2 regions of the Pseudosulfitobacter sp. SM2401 genome follow, and region 1 is predicted to be linked to the other one. Evidence: riboswitches for the same ligand, from Rfam matches in the RefSeq annotation. Region 1 holds a riboswitch; the other holds the start of a gene.
The links. A riboswitch is a leader RNA that binds a small molecule or an ion and turns the genes downstream of it on or off. The one in region 1 is predicted to bind glycine.

Region 1 (10,612 bases):
GTTTCGGTATGATAATGCGCTGCATCGCCCATGAAATGCCCTGCGCTGTGGTGCAATTCATCAAGGGAAACTGGGCGACGGGCGAGCGCACGTTTCTGACAGAACGGTTCGCCGACGAGTGCAAATTCATCGTGTCTGGCGAAGGATTTACGTGGGAAACCCAAGACCGCGAACGCGATATTGCGGCAGCGCGCGCAGGCTGGGAACAGGCCAAAGAAGTGATTCTGGACCCCAAGATCCAGTTCGTTTTGCTGGACGAAATCAACATCGCCCTGCGCAATGACTATCTGGATATCGACGAGGTCGTTGAATTCTTGCAAGAACAAAAGCCGTTCATGACGCATGTTGTGTTGACGGGACGCAATGCCAAAGAAGAGCTGATCGAGGCGGCGGATATGGTGACGGAAATGGGCAACGTAAAGCACCCGTTCCGCGATGGGATCAAGGCGCAGAAGGGTGTGGAGTTTTAGGACTAACGCTTTCTTTTGACGGTTAGGGTCATGTCAAACCTGATCCGATATCAAACTAGACGAAAGCTGTTCAGGAAGGAAAGTGAATGGGCGCTGACAATGGAACGGTTCAGGTAAAACCTGATCAAACCCCCGACGAAAACAATTGGCGGGAGTTCTTTGAAAGGCTTCCGGCGTCGGGATGGCGTTGTTCTGTCAACAATCGATTTCAAGCGGCTCCGTTGGGATGCGACGTCTATGACCTTGCCGATCTTGAGGGCAGCGAGAAAGATGTTCTTGATCTGGTGATGGCGAAAATCCGTGCCAAAGAACTGGTCAGTTTCACGCTGTTCCCACCTAAAACGGATAGGGAAATGTGGGCGATGTACGTATCTGAGTATAGCAAAGGCACCATCAGCTTTGTCACGCATGACAGCTATCCGGTTTTAGAAGGCACGATGGTGGCGGATTTCTCAAGAGGCCTGGCGTGGATCGTCCCGATTTGTTTTGAGGCGTTTGGTGTTTTTGAGCTAGAGTGCCATCAGTATGTAGACCGAGAGTCTAGGTGAGAAGCCGCGCGTGGTTTTGATGGGGTGGAGCGCGAAAGAAGAGTTGATCGAGGCGGCGGATCTGGTGACGGAAATGACGCTGGTCAAGCATCCGTTCCGCGATGGGATCAAGGCGCAGAAAGGTGTGGAGTTTTAAGGGACACCCACGTGTCACAGCTTAACCAATTGGCCGTCACTCTATTGTGTATTCCATTTCGTTGTATGATGACCACTCATCGTCAAAAAGGTAACCTTCTATCCAGTCGATGATCCCATTGTCCCACACATGGATGAGCATTCCGCCCACGGGGAACCCTTTGTTCAAGATGTGGAATTCGGATGCGACAAAATCTTTTGAATCCGGTTCGTTAGGTGGGGCCTGAAAGCACTTAACACCAGACACAAATCCGACGGCTGTTAGATCGCGTGAGACGACTTCGTAATCGTCCGGAACGTTTCGCGGCAGGTGAGCATAAATTTCAGGGTGCCGTAGCTCCAACGTTTCCCGAAACAGCTTGATGGCCATTTTTTCAGCCTCAAAGAACGGCGCTTCATCCAATGCTGAGCTCCTCTTGCCGTGCGTTCTGTAAATCCTGAAATGTAGAGGAAATGAAAACCTGATAGCGTTTTTCCATGGATGCGTGCTCGTTATGACTTTACCAACAATGTCAGGCCACAGTGCGGACGTTTCAACCTAGGGTCAAGCAAGCAGGAAAGCGGGCGGTATGAGTAAGGCAATCATGATCCAAGGCACCGGATCCAATGTCGGGAAATCCATGTTGGTGGCGGGCCTGTGTCGCGCGGCAAAGCGACGGGGGCTGAGCGTTGCGCCGTTCAAGCCGCAGAACATGTCGAACAACGCGGCTGTGACCTCTGATGGCGGCGAAATCGGGCGCGCCCAGGCGTTGCAGGCATTGGCCTGTGGTCTAAAACCGCACACCGATATGAACCCCGTTTTGCTAAAACCCGAGACCGATGTCGGATCACAAGTCGTGGTGCAAGGGCACCGTATCGCGACCGTCAAAGCGCGTGAATATGCGAAGCTAAAACCGACGCTGATGACAGCGGTTGTGGAAAGTTTCGAGCGTTTGAAAGCCTCCCATGATCTGGTGATCGTCGAGGGCGCAGGCAGCCCGGCCGAGGTGAATTTGCGCGCCGGTGACATCGCCAACATGGGCTTTTCCCAGGCCGCGGATGTACCCGTAATCTTGTGCGGCGACATCGATCGGGGCGGCGTGATTGCCCAGATCGTCGGCACGCAGGCCGTGATGGACAAGGTCGACAATGCGCGTGTCGCGGGCTTTATGATCAACAAATTTCGCGGCGATCCCAGCCTGTTTGACGACGGCTACGCGATGATCACACAGCACACCGGCTGGCAAGGGTTTGGCGTCGTGCCGTGGTTCACTGATGCATGGCGGTTGCCGGCTGAAGACGCGCTCGATATCCGCTCTGGCCCGCAAAATGGTAGCCTCAAAATCGTTTGTCTGGTGCTGTCGCGCATGGCAAATTTTGACGACATGGACCCGCTGGCACAGGAACCGAACGTGTCGCTGGTGATGCTCAAGGCGGGTGAAGTTATCCCAGCCGACACCAACCTTGTGATCATCCCTGGCAGCAAATCGACCCGCGGCGATCTGGATTATTTGCGCACCCAAGGATGGGACGTGGATTTGGCCGCGCATCAGCGGCGTGGCGGCCATGTTTTGGGGATTTGTGGCGGCTATCAAATGCTTGGCCACACGATCAGTGATCCAGACGGGATCGAAGGCGTAGCGGGCGACAGTGCTGGCCTCGGACTGCTGGATGTTGCGACGCAAATGATCCCCGACAAAAGGCTGAGTACAGTGCGCGCGATGCATGCAAAAACCGACTTGCCGTTCGATGGCTACGAGATCCACATTGGTCGCACGGATGGGCGCGATTGTCAGCGCCCCTTTGCGTTTGTGGACGGCAATCCCGAAGGTGCAGCGTCGCCGGACGGGCGGGTCATGGGCAGCTATCTGCACGGGATGTTTAGCGACGATGCATGGCGCGCGGCGTTCCTGCGCAGCTTGGGCGCAGATGCGGGCGGGTTGTCGTACAGCGGCGCGGTCGAGCAGGCGTTGGATGCCTTGGCAGACCATGTTGAAACGCATTTGGACGTGGCAGGATTGATCGCTGCCGCCCGTTGAATGTGGGGGTGGTTGCAGTTGATTATCGCCCATGGCAGGCTGCGTTAACTCAGGAGAATTGATATGGCGAAAATGAAAATCACAGCCGCTGAAATGGTCGCCGCAGGACGTGCGCGCATTGAGGAAATCGAGACCAGGGATTTGATCGCGATGGTCGATGACCCGGATGTTGTGATCGTCGATATCCGTGATCCACGCGAACGTCAGCGCGGCCATATTCCGGGCAGTTTTCACGCCCCGCGCGGCATGATCGAATTCTGGGTTGATCCCGACAGCCCGTATTTCAAACCGATCTTTGGCGAGGACAAAAAGTTTGTTTTTCACTGCGCGTCTGGCTGGCGTTCGGCGATCACCGTGGCGACGTTGCAAGACATGGGGTTTGACGCCGCCCACCTGAAAGAAGGGTTTTCGACATGGGCTGAACAGGGTGGTCCTGTGGAAATTCCAACGCCGAAATAGCGACTACTTTGACAGGTCGAGATCCTGAAGATCTTCTAACAAATCAAGCAGGTGTTCGAGCTTTTCGCCCCCGAACTGATCTTCGATTTTGTCAAAAAGGGCAACGCTTTCGCCGGCGTGTTCTTCAATCAGCGCGCGTCCCTTTAGAGTGATCGACACGATTGATTTACGCCGGTCCGAGGTGCCCGGTTTGCGCGTCAGCAGCCCATCATTTTCCATCGCGTGCATCAGGCGCGTAAGGCTGGGTAGCAGCAAACAGGCGCGTTTGGCGATCACGGTTTGCTCGACCGGACCGATTTCTTCGACGACCCGCAGCACCCGCCATTTTTGTTCGCTGATTTGGCTGCGCAACAGCATGTCGCGTACGGGTTCCATGATCGTTTCGCGCGCACGCAGCAGGGCGATTGGCAGGGATCGTTTGGTCTGGCGCAATTTTGGGGATGTCATGAGGCCGCTCTTGTTGGTTTGCCCCACGATACCGCGCCCAAGGGAAAGTTGACAAGTTGCGCCTTGTGCCCGCATGAATGTTGCAAGCCAGAGGACCAAGATGCCACATTTTCACATCGATTATTCACCCAACTTAGAGACGCGTTTGGACATCGCGGGGCTGTGCGTTGTGGTCCGTGATGCGGCCGTGCAAACGGGGGTGTTTCCGCTGGCGGGTATCCGTGTGCGTGCGACGCCTGCCGCGCATGTCGTCATGGCGGACGGCAATCCGGATCACGCGTTTCTGGACCTGTCTGTGCGCCTGCGCGAAGGGCGTGAATTGGAAAAACGCAAAGCGGCGACGTCATTGATTTTTGCCGCGCTTGAGGCGTATTGCGCCGACGTTATGGCGCGTTCGTCGTTCATGTTGTCGATGGAAATGCGCAATATCGATGCAGAACTAAGCCCAAAGGCCAGTTCGATCCGCGACTATCTATAAGGCGTCGATGCGCGCGATGGCTTCGGTGATAAAGCGGGTGTTTCGGGCCTGTGCGCCGCCTTCTTTCATGCGCGTGATGATCCAGCCGACATAGGTGCAGGCGCGCAGGGCTTCGAACAGTTTTAGCTGGGCTAAATCTATGGTGCGCACGTCTGTGTAGCCGTCGATCAAGGCGTGCTTCAAAACTCCGTGTGGGGCTGTGCGCAATGCACGGTGGGTGACCGTTGCAAGGTCGAACAGCCGATAACCAAACCCGCCGTCGTCAAAGTCGATGGGGTGAAGGCCGGCGTGCGAAATCATCACGTTGTCTGGGACGAGGTCGACATGAACCAGCCCGTAATCTGTTGTATCTGCTAGTTTTTCACGGGCAACTTCGCGAAAATCTGCAAGGCGTGCGGCTTGGCCGGTGGTCAAAGTCGGATTGTCCCAAAACCGGCCCCACAGCGGTGATTGCCCGAGCAAACCGTCGATGTCCCACGTTGGTCGGGCAAAGCCAGCGGGCGGCGACCAACGATCTGCAAGGTCGTGCATCTGCGCCATTTGGCGACCGAGTTCACGGTACAAATCAGGCCGGTTTTCAACGTCAGGCACCTGCGACAACGGGACCCCTTCGATCCAGCTGAGCAGGTCGATGACGGTGTCGCCCAATGTCAAAAACAAACTGCCGTCGCGGGCCCTAATCGACGCAGGAACTGTGATGCCGCCGTTGGCCAACATCTGCATCCATTGCAGTTCAGATTGCAGTTCAGCAGCGCTGCGATATCCGGCGCGGTGCAGGCGCAAGGCAAGCGGTCCGCGAGCAGTGTCGACGCGGTAAACGTGGTTTTCGCGGGCTGCGATCAACGTGACCTTTGCGCCAACATGACCCCAGTGAACCAGCGCCGCTTTGAGCGCAATGTCAGTCACGTGCAGGCCCAAGATCGCTCAGCACGCTGTCCAGAGTGTCCAGCATCATGTCTGCGTTTTCGATGGAAAACGGCATCGGTGGGCGGATCTTGAGGGTGTTGTAATGGATGCCGAGCTTGTTCATCAAAACGCCACGCTGGCGCATTTCGTTGGCGACCTTGATCGCGAACTGACTGGCGGGTGCCTTGGTCGCGCGATCCGTGACCAGTTCGGCCCCGAAATACAGGCCCTGACCGCGCACATCGCCGATGCATTCGTGGGTTTCCACCAGCTTTTGCAGACCTGCTTTTGCGTGCGCCCCGACACGCAATGCGTTGGCCTGCAAGTCTTCGTCAACCATCACATCCAGCACGGCCATGGCCGCAGCGCAGGACACCGGATTGCCGCCGAACGTGTTGAAATATCGAAACGAATTACGGAACGCGGCCATGATGTCTGGAGTGGTCACAACCCCTGCGACGGGGTGGCCATTGCCCATGGGTTTGCCCATCGTAACGACGTCTGGCACCAGTCCGATGCGTTGATGCCCCCAGAACCGTTCGCCGTTGCGGCCAAAGCCGGGCTGTACCTCGTCTGCGATGATCAAACCACCGGCTTTGCGCACGACGTTTTGGGCTGGTGCCAGCCATCCTGCGTCCAAATCGGGAAAGCCTTCGTTCAGGAATGCAGGGCAGATCAACAGCGCGGAAAACCCGATGCCTGAGGCGTTCAGATCGTCAATCGCAGCTTGGACCGAGGCGGCAAATGCGTGGGCATGGGCTATGCCAGCCTCGTCCCCCAAGGGGCGGTAACTGTCGGGCGCGGGGACTTGGCGCACGTGGCTGCCGTCGCCGGTGGCGGGGCGGTTTGTGGCTGATAATTGCGCCACCACAGTCGTGTTGCCGTGGTAGGTGTGGTCGGTTGCAATGACGCCGCGCTTGCCGGTGACGGCCTCGGCCATGCGCAGGGCGATGTCGTTTGCCTCTGATCCTGTGCAGGTCATGATGGCGGTTGAAAGATCGCCCTCGAATGTCCCCGTCAGCCGTTCAACGTAGTCCAGAATACCGTCGTGCAGATAGCGCGTGTGGGTGTTCAATTGGCGGGCCTGCGCGCAGATGGCGTCAACCACCCGCGGATGACAATGCCCGACGTGCGGCACATTATTGTAACAATCCAGATACTTGCGCCCATCGGCATCCCAAACCCAAACGCCGTCGCCTTTGACCAGATGCAGGGGATCGTCATAAAACGTCGAGACGTTGGGACCCAGCAATCGGGCGCGTCGCTTTAGCATGTTTTGGGTATTGCTCATGTCGGTAAATCAGGTGATCCGGTCAAAATTGTCAAGGATCGCGGACCTGATCATGCGAATTTGAGTTGACAAGAATGCGGAACCTGAATTGTATGCGACGGTGTCCACCATGGACGCACGACCGTCATCGGGAGAACCAGACATACTGGTGCCGAAGGAGCAACCGCCTCGGAAACTCTCAGGCCAATGGACCGATACGGACGACAATACTCTGGAGAGTGGTGCCACACGCACCCGCCGAAGGGATAGCAATCTCAGGCGCACAGGACAGAGGGGGCATCAAGTGGCAAAGGCTATGTCTTTGCTGTGTATTGGTGCCGGATGATTTTATTATAAATCAATACGGTGCATGGATAGGGGCCGTTTGAGATGTCTGATTTAATGCATACGCCATTGCATGATTTGCACGTGGAACTCGGGGGCAAAATGGTGCCTTTCGCCGGGTATGCGATGCCTGTGCAATATCCGCTTGGGGTGATGAAAGAGCACGATCACACGCGCACGCGCGCCGGGCTGTTTGATGTGTCGCACATGGGGCAAGTCATTGTGCGTGGGTCTGATTTCGCGACTGCGGCGCGGGCGTTTGAAACCTTGGTGCCGATGGATGTTTTAGGGTTGGACACGGATCGCCAGCGCTATGGCTTTTTCACCAATGATGCGGGCGGGATCATGGATGATCTGATGTTTGCCAATCGTGGTGATCATCTGTTTGTCGTGGTGAATGCGGCCTGCAAAGGGGCTGATATCGCGCACATGCAAGCACATTTGGCGGGTGTCGAAGTCACTGAGATCACCGACCGCGCGTTGCTGGCTTTGCAGGGTCCATCGGCCGAAACCGTGTTGGCAACGCTTGACCCAAGGGCTGCCGAGATGGCGTTTATGGATGTCGCGACGCTGTCCCTGAATGGTGCAGAATGCTGGGTGTCGCGGTCAGGATACACCGGCGAAGACGGCTATGAAATTTCGGTGCCTGCGGATCAGGCAGAAGCTTTGGCGCGGGCCTTGCTGGACCATCCAGAGGTCGAAGCCATCGGTTTGGGCGCACGGGATTCGCTGCGCCTTGAGGGCGGATTGTGCCTGTACGGCCATGACATTGACACCGGCACGACCCCGATTGAGGGCGCGTTGACGTGGGCGATCCAAAAGGTGCGGCGCGATGGTGGCGCACGTGCCGGTGGCTTTCCGGGGGCCACGCAGATATTTGCACAAATGGCGGACGGGGCTGCGCGCAAACGCGTTGGCCTGTTGCCGACCGGACGTGCGCCAATGCGCGAAGGTGTGCCGTTGTTTGCAGGCCCTGAGGGTGGCGAACAGATCGGCAAAATCACGTCCGGTGGCTTTGGCCCAACGGTCGGTGGCCCTGTTGCGATGGGCTACGTCACGCGTGATCACGCATCCATAGGCACGACAATATACGGGGAACTGCGCGGCAAACGTTTGCCTTTGAGCGTCACCAAAATGCCGTTCACCCCAGCCAATTTTAAACGATAAACCAAAGCGGAGAAACGACAGATGAAATACACCGAAGAACACGAATGGCTGCGCGTCGAAGATGACGTTGTGGTGGTTGGCATCACGGCACACGCGGCTGAACAACTGGGCGATATTGTCTTTGTTGAATTGCCCGAAGTTGGCGACACAGTGGCCAAAGATGACGAGATCGTGGTGATCGAATCCGTCAAGGCGGCGTCCGACATTCTGGCCCCGATTGACGGTGAAATCGTCGAGGTAAACACGGCTTTGGCGGACAGCCCGTCTGCAGTGAACGAGGACGCGATTGGTGCCGGTTGGTTCTTTAAGATCAAGCCCGATGATACGTCGCAAATGGACGAATACATGGACGAAGCCGCGTACAATAAATTGATTGCCTAAGCGCTTTTACCTCGCACCTATCGGAGCCTGAAAATGACATTTACCCCCACCGACTACCTGCCATATGATTTTGCAAATCGCCGCCACATTGGACCTTCCCCTGCGGAAATGGCGCAAATGCTGGACGTGGTGGGGGCAAAGGATCTGGCCGCGTTGATCGACGACACGCTGCCTGCAAAAATCCGTCAGAAAGAACCGCTTGAGTTTGGAAAAGCCAAATCCGAGCGCGAGCTATTGCACCACATGAAGATCGTCGCGGGCAAAAACAAAGTGCTGACGTCGTTGATCGGGCAGGGCTATCACGGCACGGTCACGCCGCCTGCGATCCAACGCAATATTCTGGAAAATCCGGCTTGGTACACGGCCTACACGCCCTATCAGCCCGAGATTTCGCAGGGGCGTCTTGAGGCACTTTTGAACTTTCAAACGATGGTGTCGGATTTGACCGGTCTAGAGATCGCCAACGCGTCGTTGCTCGACGAAGCGACTGCCTGCGCCGAGGCGATGACGATGGCGCAGCGGGTGTCAAAATCCAAGGCTATCGGGTTCTTTGTCGATGAAAATTGCCACCCACAAAACATTGCGGTGATGAAGACACGTGCAGCGCCTCTGGGGATCGAAATCACGATTGGCGATCCGAATGATCTGGATGCGACGGCCGTCTTTGGCGCGATCTTTCAGTACCCCGGAACACACGGGCATTTGCGTGATTTCACGGATCAGATCGCGGCCCTGCATGGCACCAAAGCCATCGGTATTATTGCGGCTGACCCACTGTCGCTGACCTTGCTTAAGGAACCCGGTGCGATGGGCGCGGATATTGCCGTTGGATCAACCCAGCGGTTCGGTGTGCCGGTCGGATATGGCGGTCCGCACGCGGCCTACATGGCGACCAAAGCGAACTACGCGCGCTCGATGCCGGGGCGTATTGTCGGGGTGTCTATCGACAGCCTTGGCAACCGCGCCTACCGCCTGTCGCTGCAAACCCGCGAACAACATATTCGGCGCGAAAAAGCGACGTCAAACGTGTGTACGGCGCAGGCGTTGCTGGCCGTAATGGCCGGATTTTACGCGGTATTTCATGGGCCTGAGGGGTTAAAAGCGATTGCGCAACGCATCCATCGCAAGACTGCGCGATTGGCCGAAGGTCTGAAAACCGCAGGCTTTGATGTGCGCCCTGCGACGTTCTTTGACACGATCACTGTGGACGTTGGCCCGTTGCAATCGGCGGTCATGAAATCGGCGGTGGATGAAGGGATCAACCTGCGCGCTGTCGGCTCCACTCAGGTCGGGATCACGCTGGATGAACGCACGCGATCCGAGACAATCGAGGCCGTCTGGCGCGCCTTCGGGATCGAGCTGAAGGACAAGGATTACACCCCACATTACCACGTGCCGGAAAAGCTGATCCGCACCTCGGATTACCTGACCCATCCGGTGTTCCACATGAACCGCGCCGAGACAGAAATGATGCGTTACATGCGTCGTTTGGCGGATCGTGATCTGGCGCTGGATCGCGCGATGATCCCGCTGGGATCGTGCACAATGAAGCTGAATTCCGCGGCCGAAATGATGCCGGTGACGTGGGATGAATTTTCGCTTTTGCATCCCTACATCCCGACGGATCAAGCGGCCGGTTACATGGAAATGATCGATGATCTGTCGGCCAAATTATGTGATGTCACGGGCTATGACGCGATTTCGATGCAGCCAAATTCTGGTGCGCAGGGCGAATACGCGGGGTTGCTTTCGATTGCGTCGTATCACCGCGCAAACGGTCAAGGGCACCGCAACATTTGCCTGATCCCGATGTCTGCGCATGGGACCAATCCGGCCTCGGCGCAGATGGTGGGTTGGAAGGTTGTTCCGATCAAGTCGGACGCCAAAGGCGACATCGATCTTGAGGATTTTGCCGCCAAAGCGGACCTGCACAAAGACAACCTTGCTGCCTGCATGATCACCTATCCGTCGACCCACGGGGTGTTCGA
Region 2 (10,612 bases), 1.3 Mb from region 1:
CTAAAGCTGGTTGACCATTCGGGCCTAGGAGCGGCGAACCGAATGACCGCAGACAGCATGGTCGAGGCATTGGTCAAAGTCTACGCTAGCAAGACGCTGCGCCCGATCCTAAAACCTGTCGCGATGCGCGACGCAAAAGGCAAAGTGCTAAAAAACCACCCGATCAAAGTGGACGCCAAAACGGGGACCCTTAATTTCGTGTCTGGTTTGGGCGGCTACATGGAGGTCTCCGACGGCACGGTTCTGGTCTTTGCTATTTTTAGTGCGGATGAAGCCGTGCGCAAACGCATCACCAAGGCCAACCGCGAAGCCCCGCAAGGCGCGCGCGGATACAACAAACGCGCCAAGCAAATGCAGCAACGGTTGATCGAAAGGTGGGGGACGCTTTACAGCTCCTAAGCATCCCCGCACGAAATCATGCTGCGTTTTTCACGCGGTCTACTTCGACAAAATCGGCGACGGCTTCGGCTGTTGCGGCCGATAGGGTCCACCCCAAATGCCCGTGGCCAGTGTTGTAGAACACGCCCGGTTTCGAACCCGGTCCGATTTTTGGCATCATCGAGGGCAGCATCGGGCGCAAGCCTGCCCAAGGCACGCAGTGTTCGGTCGATACCTCTGGAAAGAATGTCTCGCACCACTTGCGCAGCGGTTTGATCCGGTCATCGCGAATGTCCAGGTTGTAGCCGTTGAATTCTGCGGTACCGGCAATGCGGAACCGGTTTTTGCCAAGGCGGGATGTGACCACTTTGGCCTCGTCGTCCAGCAGGCTGACCCAAGGGGCTGCGGCTTGGCTGTTTGCGTCATCCAGATTGACGGTGATCGAATAGCCTTTGACGGGGTAGATGTTCACGCGATCCCCAAGGGACGCTGCAATTGCACGACTGCCTACGCCAGCGCATACAACGATGCCATCAAAATGTTGTTGCTGATCGCCTGCACCGGACTGCCAGCTGATTTTCACGCCTTGGCCTGTGTGGCGAAATTCGGACACATCTGCGTTGTAGTTGAATGTGACGCCCAACTGTTCGCATCCTTTGGACAGCGCGCGTGCATAGAGATGAATATCGCCGGTGAAATCGCTTTCGGTGTAATAACCACCCAGAGTTTTGGTGCGCAAAGCGGGCTCGATGTCTTGAACTTCGGCCGCTGTTACTTCGCGCCGTTCAAGTCCGCCTTTGGACAGCAATTCGTTCACACGGCGGGCGTGGGCAAATTCACCTTCTGATTTATAGACATGCAAAATACCGCGTTTTTCCAAATCGAAGGAAAACCCAACCTCGTCTGCGAACCGCAACAAGTGCTTGCGGGCCTCAATTGCCATACGGGCGGTCGCGATTGTGTGGCTTTCGTAGTTCGGGATGTTGCCCATGAATTCGGCCATCCACGACAATTTGTGCCAGCTGGGGCGCGGGTTCACAAGCAGCGGGGCATCCGGATTCATCATCCACTTGAGCCCTTTGAAAATCGTGCCCCAGCGTGTCCACACTTCGGCGTTCGAGGCGCTGAGCTGACCGCCATTTGCAAAGGACGTTTCCATCGCGGCATACCGATTGCGGTCAAAAACAGACACTTTGTAGCCGCGAGAGGCCAGCGAATAGGCGGTCGTGATACCGGTGATACCGGCACCGATAACGGCGATATGGGTCATGGTCGTAGCTCTTTTAACTGGCGCGATGGGACGGACACAGGTCTGGCGTCAATGCCAGTGCCGTGTCCCCATCTGTCGCGTGACCTGAGAGCTTGACCGCCAATCAAATGGCGGCTTTCTCCTTCGGTGGGCCAGCTGCGCTTGCGCTGACCTCTCTCCAGATAGTTGATGTCTTTGGCGGCCCACACGGTTCATGTGCCTGAGAGTTTCCGGGGCGTTGCTCCTTCGGCGGCAGACTTCTCTGCGCTCTCCCATGTGAGTCTCATCAACTACGCGTCCTATAGGACCCCGTTTCGATTAAATCAAAGGTTTTTCGCTTAGGTCACGTGGCGTGCGCGTGCACCGCGTTCGATGGCTGCGGCGTGCAGGCGGTCGATGTTCAGTTCATACCGGATTTCTTCGAGAAGGCGCAGCTCTGCCTCGTCCAAGGACCCATCCGCCGCAGCGACATCGCAGGCCAGCGCATAGGCGGTTTCGTTCAGGCGTTCTGGCAACGCTTCGCGTACCAATCCGAATAAGGCATCAAGCCCGTCTTCTTGTTCGAATAAATCGAACACAACCTGACTAACGGTGTTCAAGCGATCGAGATCGAAATCAGCAAAAACCGGCAGCATGTTGACGGCTGATTGGATTTTGACCAGCTCCGCAGTGCGGATATCTTCGTCAGACGCGGAAACGGCGATCATCAGGGCAACCAGCGCGTCCTGAGCGGTCATGGCATGGGGGAGATCTTGCAATGTGTGCGTCCTTGAGAGGGTTCATGTTCGTGTTCAATTTATTGACGCGCATGCCATTGGGCAATAGGTAGCGGCACAACTGCGCGCATGGGGCGCGGGGGATTATCAATTGGATAGCGATATGACCGAGACACGAGAGGCCGCAATGGCCTGCAAAGCATGGCCGTTTGAAGAAGCGCGCCGGCTGCTCAAACGCTATGCAAAAAATCCACCCGAAAAGGGATTTGTCCTGTTTGAAACGGGATATGGCCCCTCGGGTTTGCCCCACATCGGCACATTCGGCGAAGTGTCACGCACAACGATGGTGCGCCGCGCGTTCGAAGAGATCAGCGATATCCCGACCAAACTGGTGTGCTTTTCCGACGATCTGGACGGCATGCGCAAAGTGCCGGGCAACGTGCCGAACCCCGAGGCATTGAGCGAACATTTGCAGCGCCCGTTGACGTCTGTGCCGGACCCGTTTGGCACCCACGAAAGCTTTGGCCACCACAACAACGCAATGCTGCGTCGATTCCTCGATACGTTCGGGTTCGATTACGAGTTCATCTCGGCAACTGAATTCTACGGCTCGGGCAAATTCGATACAGTGCTGATGCGCGCCGCGGAAAAGTACGACGAGATCATGGCGGTGATGCTGAAAAGTTTGCGTGAAGAACGTCGCCAGACCTATTCGATTTTCCTGCCGATCCATCCCGAAACGGGGCGCGTCATGTACGTGCCGATGAAAAGCGTAAACGCCAACGAGGGCACGATCACCTTTGACACCGAAGAGGGCGAGGAAATGACGCTGCCGATCACCGGTGGCAACGTGAAATTGCAATGGAAACCGGACTTTGGTGCGCGCTGGGCGGCCCTTGAGGTCGACTTTGAAATGTACGGCAAAGATCATTCGACCAACACGCCGATCTACGACAGCATTTGCCGGATTTTGGGGCACAAAGCGCCCGAGCATTTCAGTTATGAACTGTTCTTGGATGCGGACGGGCACAAGATTTCCAAGACCAGCGGCAATGGAATCAGCATCGATGAATGGTTGACCTATGCGTCGTCTGAATCGCTGTCGTATTTCATGTATCAAAAGCCAAAGACGGCCAAGCGCATGCATTTTGACGTGATCCCAAAGGCGATGGATGAATATCACCAGCAGCTGCGGGCCTATGAGGGGCAGGACGTAAAAGCACGCCTGAACAACCCCGTTTGGCATATCCACGGCGGTGATGTTCCAACCTCGAACATGGTTGTACCGTTTTCGATGCTGCTGAATTTAGCCGCTGTGTCTGGAGCTGAAGAAAAAGATCAACTTTGGGGTTTCATTCAGCGGTATGCGCCAGAGGCTTCTGCCGCAACGCATCCTGATCTGGATCAGGCGGCGGGCTTTGCCGTGCGCTATTACAATGATTTTGTAAAACCAACCAAAGTGTTCCGTGCTGCGACGGACCTAGAGCGCGAAGCGCTGGAAGACCTGCGTGCGCGTTTGGTTGCATGGGACGGCGGGCTTGATGCAGAGGCGTTGCAGTCCGAGGTGTTTGCCTGCGGGCGCGAGCGGTTTGACCCGTTGCGTGCTTGGTTCACGGCACTTTACGAAGTGTTGCTAGGTGCATCGCAAGGCCCACGTTTCGGCGGTTTCATTGCGCTTTATGGTGTGGATGAAACCGTTGCATTGATCGATTCAGCGCTGGCTGGCGATCTGGTTTGACGGCAGGGGTGCGGGACACCCGCACCTTACCCGCAGGCTGGTAAAAATTGTTTTTTGCCGGGGATGAGCTACCCTGTTTGATATCAAACAGGAGGTTGTCACATGTTCCGAACTCTCAGGGTCACAATTTTTGCTGCGGCTTTTGCCGTGAGCGGAATGGTCGCTCTCGATGCTCGCGCCCAAGGTGCGGACATTCAAACAACAATCAGCCGTCAAATCGAAGCCTTGCAGATGGATGATTTTGCCGGTGCGTTTGAGTTCGCCAGCCCCAACATCCAACGTATTTTTGGCAGTTCGGACAACTTTGGACAGATGGTGACGCGGGGCTATCCGATGGTCTGGCGACCTGCTGATGTCACGTATCTGGACCTCGCTGAGATTGATGGCGACTTATGGCAAAAAGTTTTGATCAAAGACCAACAGGACCGCCTGCATGTTTTGGGCTACCGGATGTTGGAAACGGACACCGGTTGGAAAATCAACGGTGTTCAACTCTTGCCCCAACCGGATGTTGCCGCCTAGCTGGCCAGCACGACCACACCACCGTCACGGTGGTGTGAGACGGCATTAAGCCTTCATTGATATTTCCTTGTCTCGCAAGAGCTGGCCACTTCTGAGTGTCAGCCCGTGGATCATTTCGGTGCGCGTGATGTCCCTCAGGTGAGGGGCGTTGCGCCCCGGCGGGAAAGGGATATTGAATGAACAAGGCAATTACCGACGGTGTGCAGCTGATGCCACCAGCCTTTGCGAATGGCTTGGATGTTTGGTCAAGCGGTGACGGAACGCCCGGCACAGACACGTACCAAAACGCGTCCAACGCGGCCTATGTGCCCGCGGATCAGGACTTTGGCGGCTGTCTGGAAATTCAAAAGACAAGCAACACAACGCGCGTACGTTACATGGGCGAAACGCCTTTGTTGCCAGGATGTTACCTGCAGGTCAAAGTGAGGATCAAAGTGCTAAGCGGCAGTTTGCCAACGGTTCGGATCGCAGGATTTGCGGGGCAAGCTGGCGGCGGTGCTGTGTCAGGCGTGGTTACAACCGGCCCAACGACAACATTGACAAGCTATGGCGACGTCCACGAGATTTCGGCGATTATCGGTGCGGGCAGTCGCACTGGTGTTGATTTGATTTGGGGCGGCGATGCGATCTATGGCCACTTTGGTTTGGATCTGACAGGCCCGAATGGCGGAATTGTCCGGATCGATGACATCGAAATCAGCGACATCACGTCGGTCTTCTTGCGAGACATTCTTTCGACTGTTGACGTGCGGGACTACGGTGCCGTGGGAAATGGGACAACAGACGACGCTGATGCGTTTGATGCGGCCAACGCTGCCGCAAATGGTCGTATGCTTTTGGTGCCTGAAGGCAGCTATTACATCAACAGCGACATGACGATCGATACGACGGTTCGTTTCGAGGGCACGATTGTTATGCCCACTGACAAGACGCTGCTTTTGACGCGTCAGTTCGATCTGGCGACCTACATAGACGCGATGGGCAATGAAGAGTTGGCCTTTCGCAAGGCGTTCCAAGCGTTGTTGAACAACGCAGATCATGAATCGTTGGATATGGGCGGGCGCAAAGTTGCGATTACTGGTCCAATCGACATGCAGGCCGCAGTTCCTGATCGCACCAGCTTTGCCACCCGTCGCGTCATTCGCAATGGTCAACTTGAGGCCACGACAAATGGTGATTGGGATACGTATGTTGCCGCGTCGCAAGCAACCTACAGCACATCAGATTCCAAGAAGCTGACAGAAGTGACCAACATCGCGAACATCGAAGTCGGGTCTGTCGTCGAAGGTATCGGTGTGGGCCGCGCTATCTATGTTAAGTCTGTAGATGTGACAGCCAAGGAAATCACGCTGAGCCAACCGCTGTATGACGCAGTCGGTCGTCAGAGTTTCACCTTTCACCGTCACAAATACGTTCTGGATTTCAGCGGCTTTTCCGCACTGAGCAAGTTCGCTTTGGATGACTTGGAAATCCAGTGTAACGGCGTTGCCAGTGCCGTTTTGCTGGCCCCATCTGGCTTGACGTTTCACGTCCGTGATTGCCATATTTCGCGTCCGAAAAATCATGGGATTTCATCGCATGGGACGGGGTGCCAAGGCATCTTGATCGACAGGTGTCAGTTTTTATCGTCCGAAGACGATCTGGACGTGAGCGAGCGGGTTTCCATTGGTATTAACACCAACGCAAACGATATCAAAATCCGACACAACCGCGCCACGCGCCATCGGCATTTCGGTATTTTTGGCGGCACCAACACGCAGTTCATTGGCAACCACTTTTTCCAAGGCGATGGTCAACCAAATGGCATTCGCACAGCAGGCATCGTGGTGGCGAACGGGTATTGCAGTGCAATCATCACCAACAACTATGTCGACAACTGCTTTGTTGAATGGACCAACGAATATGATCCATCACCAGATTTCACGAGCGGGTTTTCGTTCAGTGCAATGAGCATTTCGGACAACATCTTTTTGTCCGGCGCGGTGGCACCTTGGTTCAGCTACATTGTGGTTAAACCACACGGGTCCGGGCATTTCCTGAACGGTGTGTCGATCACTGGAAACAAGTTCCGTTCGTTCAACGGATCCATTGACCGGGCAGAACGGGTCGACACTAGTTTTGCTGACCTGAACCGCGCGCGGATGAAGGACGTGAGCTTTATGGGGAACTCGTTTCACAACATAAGTGAGCAAGTGTCCAACCCGCTGCGGATTGCGCATACCGTGTCGACCAGTGCGGCGACATGGGTGGTTGATACGGAAGGTTTGCTGCCATTCGAGGGGCATACGTTAGGTGTCGACAGCGTCACGGCGATTGGTCGCATTCGCAACAGCTCTGGCACGGACCAGTTCATCACGCCGTACGCAGAACTGAGCCAAGGAAGCCAGAACGATCAGGTGAACCTGCAATGGGGCACAGCTGTGCGTGGCGAAGTGCAGATTAGCGTCCGCATGGACGACTAGATAAAACCCCTGGAGGCCCGTCATTCCTGGCGGGCCTTTTTCGTTTCGACCATTCTAAAAAGACTGCCAGACACCAATTTTGATGGCGACAATGTCAGGGGTCAGGCTGCTGTTTTCGAGCCCGAAAACGTAGTTAATTTTCTTCTTTTTGGATTTATAAACGTAGGATGGTGACACAGTGACGTTGGTCCAGTCCTCGCCAAAAGTGTTAAAAACTTGCAACATGCCTTTGCTGCGTTCTCCGAATTCTAACCCCAGCGTAGAGTCAATTTTGACCACATGTTTGGAATAGCCCAAATCCCATTCGACGCCCGCATCTACAGCAAACCAGCCATCACGTTTGCCCCAAGAAACACCGCGCCCGTATGACAGCGAGGTTTTGGCAATCGGTACAAATTCGATGCCTGTATGGCGTGCGCCGACGCCCAGTTCGTACGCCCAATGCGCGTTCGATTTGCTCCAGTTCAACGAGCGACGTATGAACACCAATCCTTGACCAGAGAGTTGTCGATTGAGCGGTGATAGAACCTCGAGCGTTGCGCCTATGGTCATTTTGCTGTTCAGCCCATAGTCGAAATATGCGGAATACGAGGTGTCCAACGTGCTCGCCGTCAGATTGGAATACGCAAGAAATCCTTTGCCTTTTTCACGCAGCCAAGCGCCCGCATAAACAGGTTGAGCCAGCAAACATGCAAACCAGAAAACCAAGACCACTCGAAACATTCGTACCCCTTTCGGAGTGATCATTGCTTAACCTTGGTTAATGTTCGGTTACCGCTGGGTGGTTTTTGGTAAACAGAAAAACGTGTCTTAGGCGCGCGCAATGTGATGCGGGCCTTAATTCGTCCTGATTAATAGGTTCAATCCGCAGGCCGCTTGCACACAAATCCAGCAGTAATTTGGCCTGCAAAGAAACTATATTTCTGCGACGTTGATGCTGGCACCAGCGCGTTCTATGTCTGCCCCCGCCGCGATCAAAATGTCTTCGCGATAGCGCCCCCCAACCAGTTGCACGCCGACAGGGGTTTGTCCGAACATGCCCGTCGCGACAGCCAGCCCGGGCAATCCCAAAACCGGCAAAGCGCGCTGCGTCAACTGCGCTTCCATTATCGCTTCAAAAGTAATTTCTGATTGGACATCTTGCTGCTGGGCAAACGGTAATTCCCCTGACGTGGGGCAAATGAGAACAGGATATCTTTGCATGAACTCTTGCCACTCACGCACCAGGCCGGCACGCGTTTGCAGCGCGCCCAGTAGACCCTCGACGTCAACGGGGGCAATTCTGTTTTTCATTTGCTGGTAGACAAATTGGGCATCTGGGTCAGCTTCCAAAGCCACCATTTTTTCGGCACCGGCCCGCATTTCAGTCATCCACAATTGCTCATTTATTTCGGCGGCTTTGCGCATCGATGGACAGGCAACCTCGTCTACGATCCAACCGGCGTCCTTTAGTCGTTGCGCGGCGTCACGCAGGGCGTTTTCAACCTCTCGCGCGACAGGCATTCCATCCGGGGTGATGGTTAATGCTGCGCGCTTTGGAAATTTACCTTGTTCATAAGGTGCAGGCACCCACCACGGATCGCGGATATCTTCTGCCGCCATTGCCTTGAACGCGATTTCGATGTCTGAAATCGTTCTTGCGATGGGGCCAGACACTGCCATCATTTGTGCGCCGATATGCCTGTCAGGCCCAGATGCGTTGAAGGCCGGGATGCGGCCTAATGTCGGACGCAGCCCGTGCAGGCCACACGCATATGCGGGGTATCGGATCGATCCGGCGATATCTGTACCATGTCCGATTGCGCACATGCCACTGGCCACCGCAGCAGACGCGCCGCCGGATGATCCGCCGGGGGTGAATGCCTTGTTCCTCGGATTTAACGTCTGACCATGCAGGTCGTTCTTGGTGAACCAACGCAGGGAAAATGCAGGCGTGTTGGTGCGTCCGACAATGACACCGCCGGCTGCGCGAATGTTGGACACAACCGGACTGTCGGTGTAAGCGATCAGGTCTTTCTGCAGCTTCAGCCCATTGGTTGTGGCATGCCCCTTTTGGTCGACGTTCACTTTGATGGTGACGGGAACGCCGCATAAAATCCCGGGATTTTTGCCCGCGGCGATCGCGGCATCTACCGCGCGCGCGGACGCCAGTGCCTCGTCGGGGAAATGCTGCACGACGGCGTTAATGTCCGAATTGGTGGCATCAATCCGCGCCAAATGCGCCTTGGTCACGTCAACGGCAGACAATCGTTTGGATCGAACTGCATCAGCAATTTCTGTCGCGGACATGCGCCATACATCGGACATATCTGTCATCTCCCTCACATATTTGGTCGAGTGTGACAGCATCGCGCCAAGCAGTCCAATCGCATCGGGTTTTTGCGACTCTGATCGATCACTTGGTGATGTTCGTAACGTCGCCAGTTCAGAACCCGGCTTGCCGATTGAAATCTGCTGGGCAAGAGTGGTCATATAGAAACCGCGCATTTCAGGAGCAATCGATGGCCAATTTAGGGAATGAACCGATCCGCACCAAGGCTGATCTGGAACGCTTTGAAACTGAAATGACGCTTGCACAACGCCTGCCGGAGCGCTCTGTTTTGGATGTGTTTGTCGCCAGCGCAGAGCAAAACCCCGACGGAACTGCGATCACGATGCTGATGACCGGTGCCGCAGACGAACAACCGCGCCGTGTGAAATACACACAAATGCTGGGCATGGTGCGGCGTGCTGCCAACATGTTTTCCGATCTTGGTGGGCCTGCGCCGGGTGTTGCGTTTATGCTGCCGTCGCTTGTCGAAACGCATGTCACGTTGTGGGGCGCTGAAACTGCGGGCTTTGCTGTGCCAATCAACTTTCTGCTGCAACCCGACAGCATTGCCGAATTGCTTAAGGCCTCGGGGGCTAAAGTTCTCGTCGCGTTGGGGCCGCATCCGCAGCTGGATATTTGGGAAAAAGCAATTCAGTTGCGCGATCAGATCCCTGATTTGGTATTGATGCGTGTGGCGCCCCCCGGCACACCTGCCGAGGACGGCGTCGTTGATTTTGCATCTGCCTTGATGGCGCAACCCGACGATCACTTGATCTTTGGCGAGGCGCGCGGCGGTGATGATCTGGCGGCGTATTTCCACACTGGCGGCACAACGGGCGTGCCGAAGCTGGTCGCGCACACGCATCGCAGCCAGCTGGTTGCAGCCTTTGGTGGGGCGGCGATGTGCGGATACACGTCGGATGACGTTTTGACAGCGACATTCCCGTTGTTCCACGTCGCCGGCACGATTGTTGCGGGGCTCAGCGGGTTCATGGCTGGGGCCGAACTGGTCATCATGTCGCCGGCTGGCCTGCGCAGTCCGGCCATCGCCGAAGGGTTCTGGCGCTTGGTTGCCGCACACAAGGCGACGCTGGTCGCAGGGGTTCCGACGGCTTTGGGTGCCGTGTTGCAAACGCCGGTGGGCGATCACGACATCAGCAGCGTGCGGGCTGGATTGACGGGGGCTGCATTGCTTCCGCCAGCGGTCGGGCAACAGTTCAAAGAGGTGACCGGAGG

Region 2: another riboswitch for glycine. It lies ahead of ACFIO0_RS15005 (D-amino acid dehydrogenase); the one in region 1 lies ahead of gcvT (glycine cleavage system aminomethyltransferase GcvT).

The regions. Positions count from the first base shown of each region.
Region 1 is NZ_CP170633.1:155,378-165,989, forward strand. Features, by position in the region: gene cobO (cob(I)yrinic acid a,c-diamide adenosyltransferase) at 1-470, shown strand, start outside; gene ACFIO0_RS00795 (hypothetical protein) at 557-1,018, shown strand; partial or broken gene ACFIO0_RS00800 (cob(I)yrinic acid a,c-diamide adenosyltransferase) at 1,017-1,154, shown strand; gene ACFIO0_RS00805 (hypothetical protein) at 1,191-1,556, opposite strand; gene ACFIO0_RS00810 (cobyric acid synthase) at 1,723-3,171, shown strand; gene ACFIO0_RS00815 (rhodanese-like domain-containing protein) at 3,235-3,630, shown strand; gene hpaR (homoprotocatechuate degradation operon regulator HpaR) at 3,634-4,077, opposite strand; gene ACFIO0_RS00825 (5-carboxymethyl-2-hydroxymuconate isomerase) at 4,178-4,555, shown strand; gene ACFIO0_RS00830 (phosphotransferase) at 4,550-5,461, opposite strand; gene ACFIO0_RS00835 (aminotransferase class III-fold pyridoxal phosphate-dependent enzyme) at 5,454-6,752, opposite strand; glycine riboswitch at 6,871-6,956, shown strand; gene gcvT (glycine cleavage system aminomethyltransferase GcvT) at 7,122-8,243, shown strand; gene gcvH (glycine cleavage system protein GcvH) at 8,265-8,624, shown strand; gene gcvP (aminomethyl-transferring glycine dehydrogenase) at 8,658-10,612, shown strand, end outside.
Region 2 is NZ_CP170633.1:3,046,831-3,057,442, reverse strand. Features, by position in the region: gene dacB (D-alanyl-D-alanine carboxypeptidase/D-alanyl-D-alanine-endopeptidase) at 1-399, shown strand, start outside; gene ACFIO0_RS15005 (D-amino acid dehydrogenase) at 416-1,648, opposite strand; glycine riboswitch at 1,711-1,819, opposite strand; glycine riboswitch at 1,826-1,912, opposite strand; gene ACFIO0_RS15000 (TerB family tellurite resistance protein) at 1,966-2,364, opposite strand; gene ACFIO0_RS14995 (lysine--tRNA ligase) at 2,507-4,081, shown strand; gene ACFIO0_RS14990 (DUF4864 domain-containing protein) at 4,184-4,603, shown strand; gene ACFIO0_RS14985 (right-handed parallel beta-helix repeat-containing protein) at 4,780-7,065, shown strand; gene ACFIO0_RS14980 (hypothetical protein) at 7,120-7,788, opposite strand; gene ACFIO0_RS14975 (amidase) at 7,981-9,537, opposite strand; gene ACFIO0_RS14970 (AMP-binding protein) at 9,567-10,612, shown strand, end outside.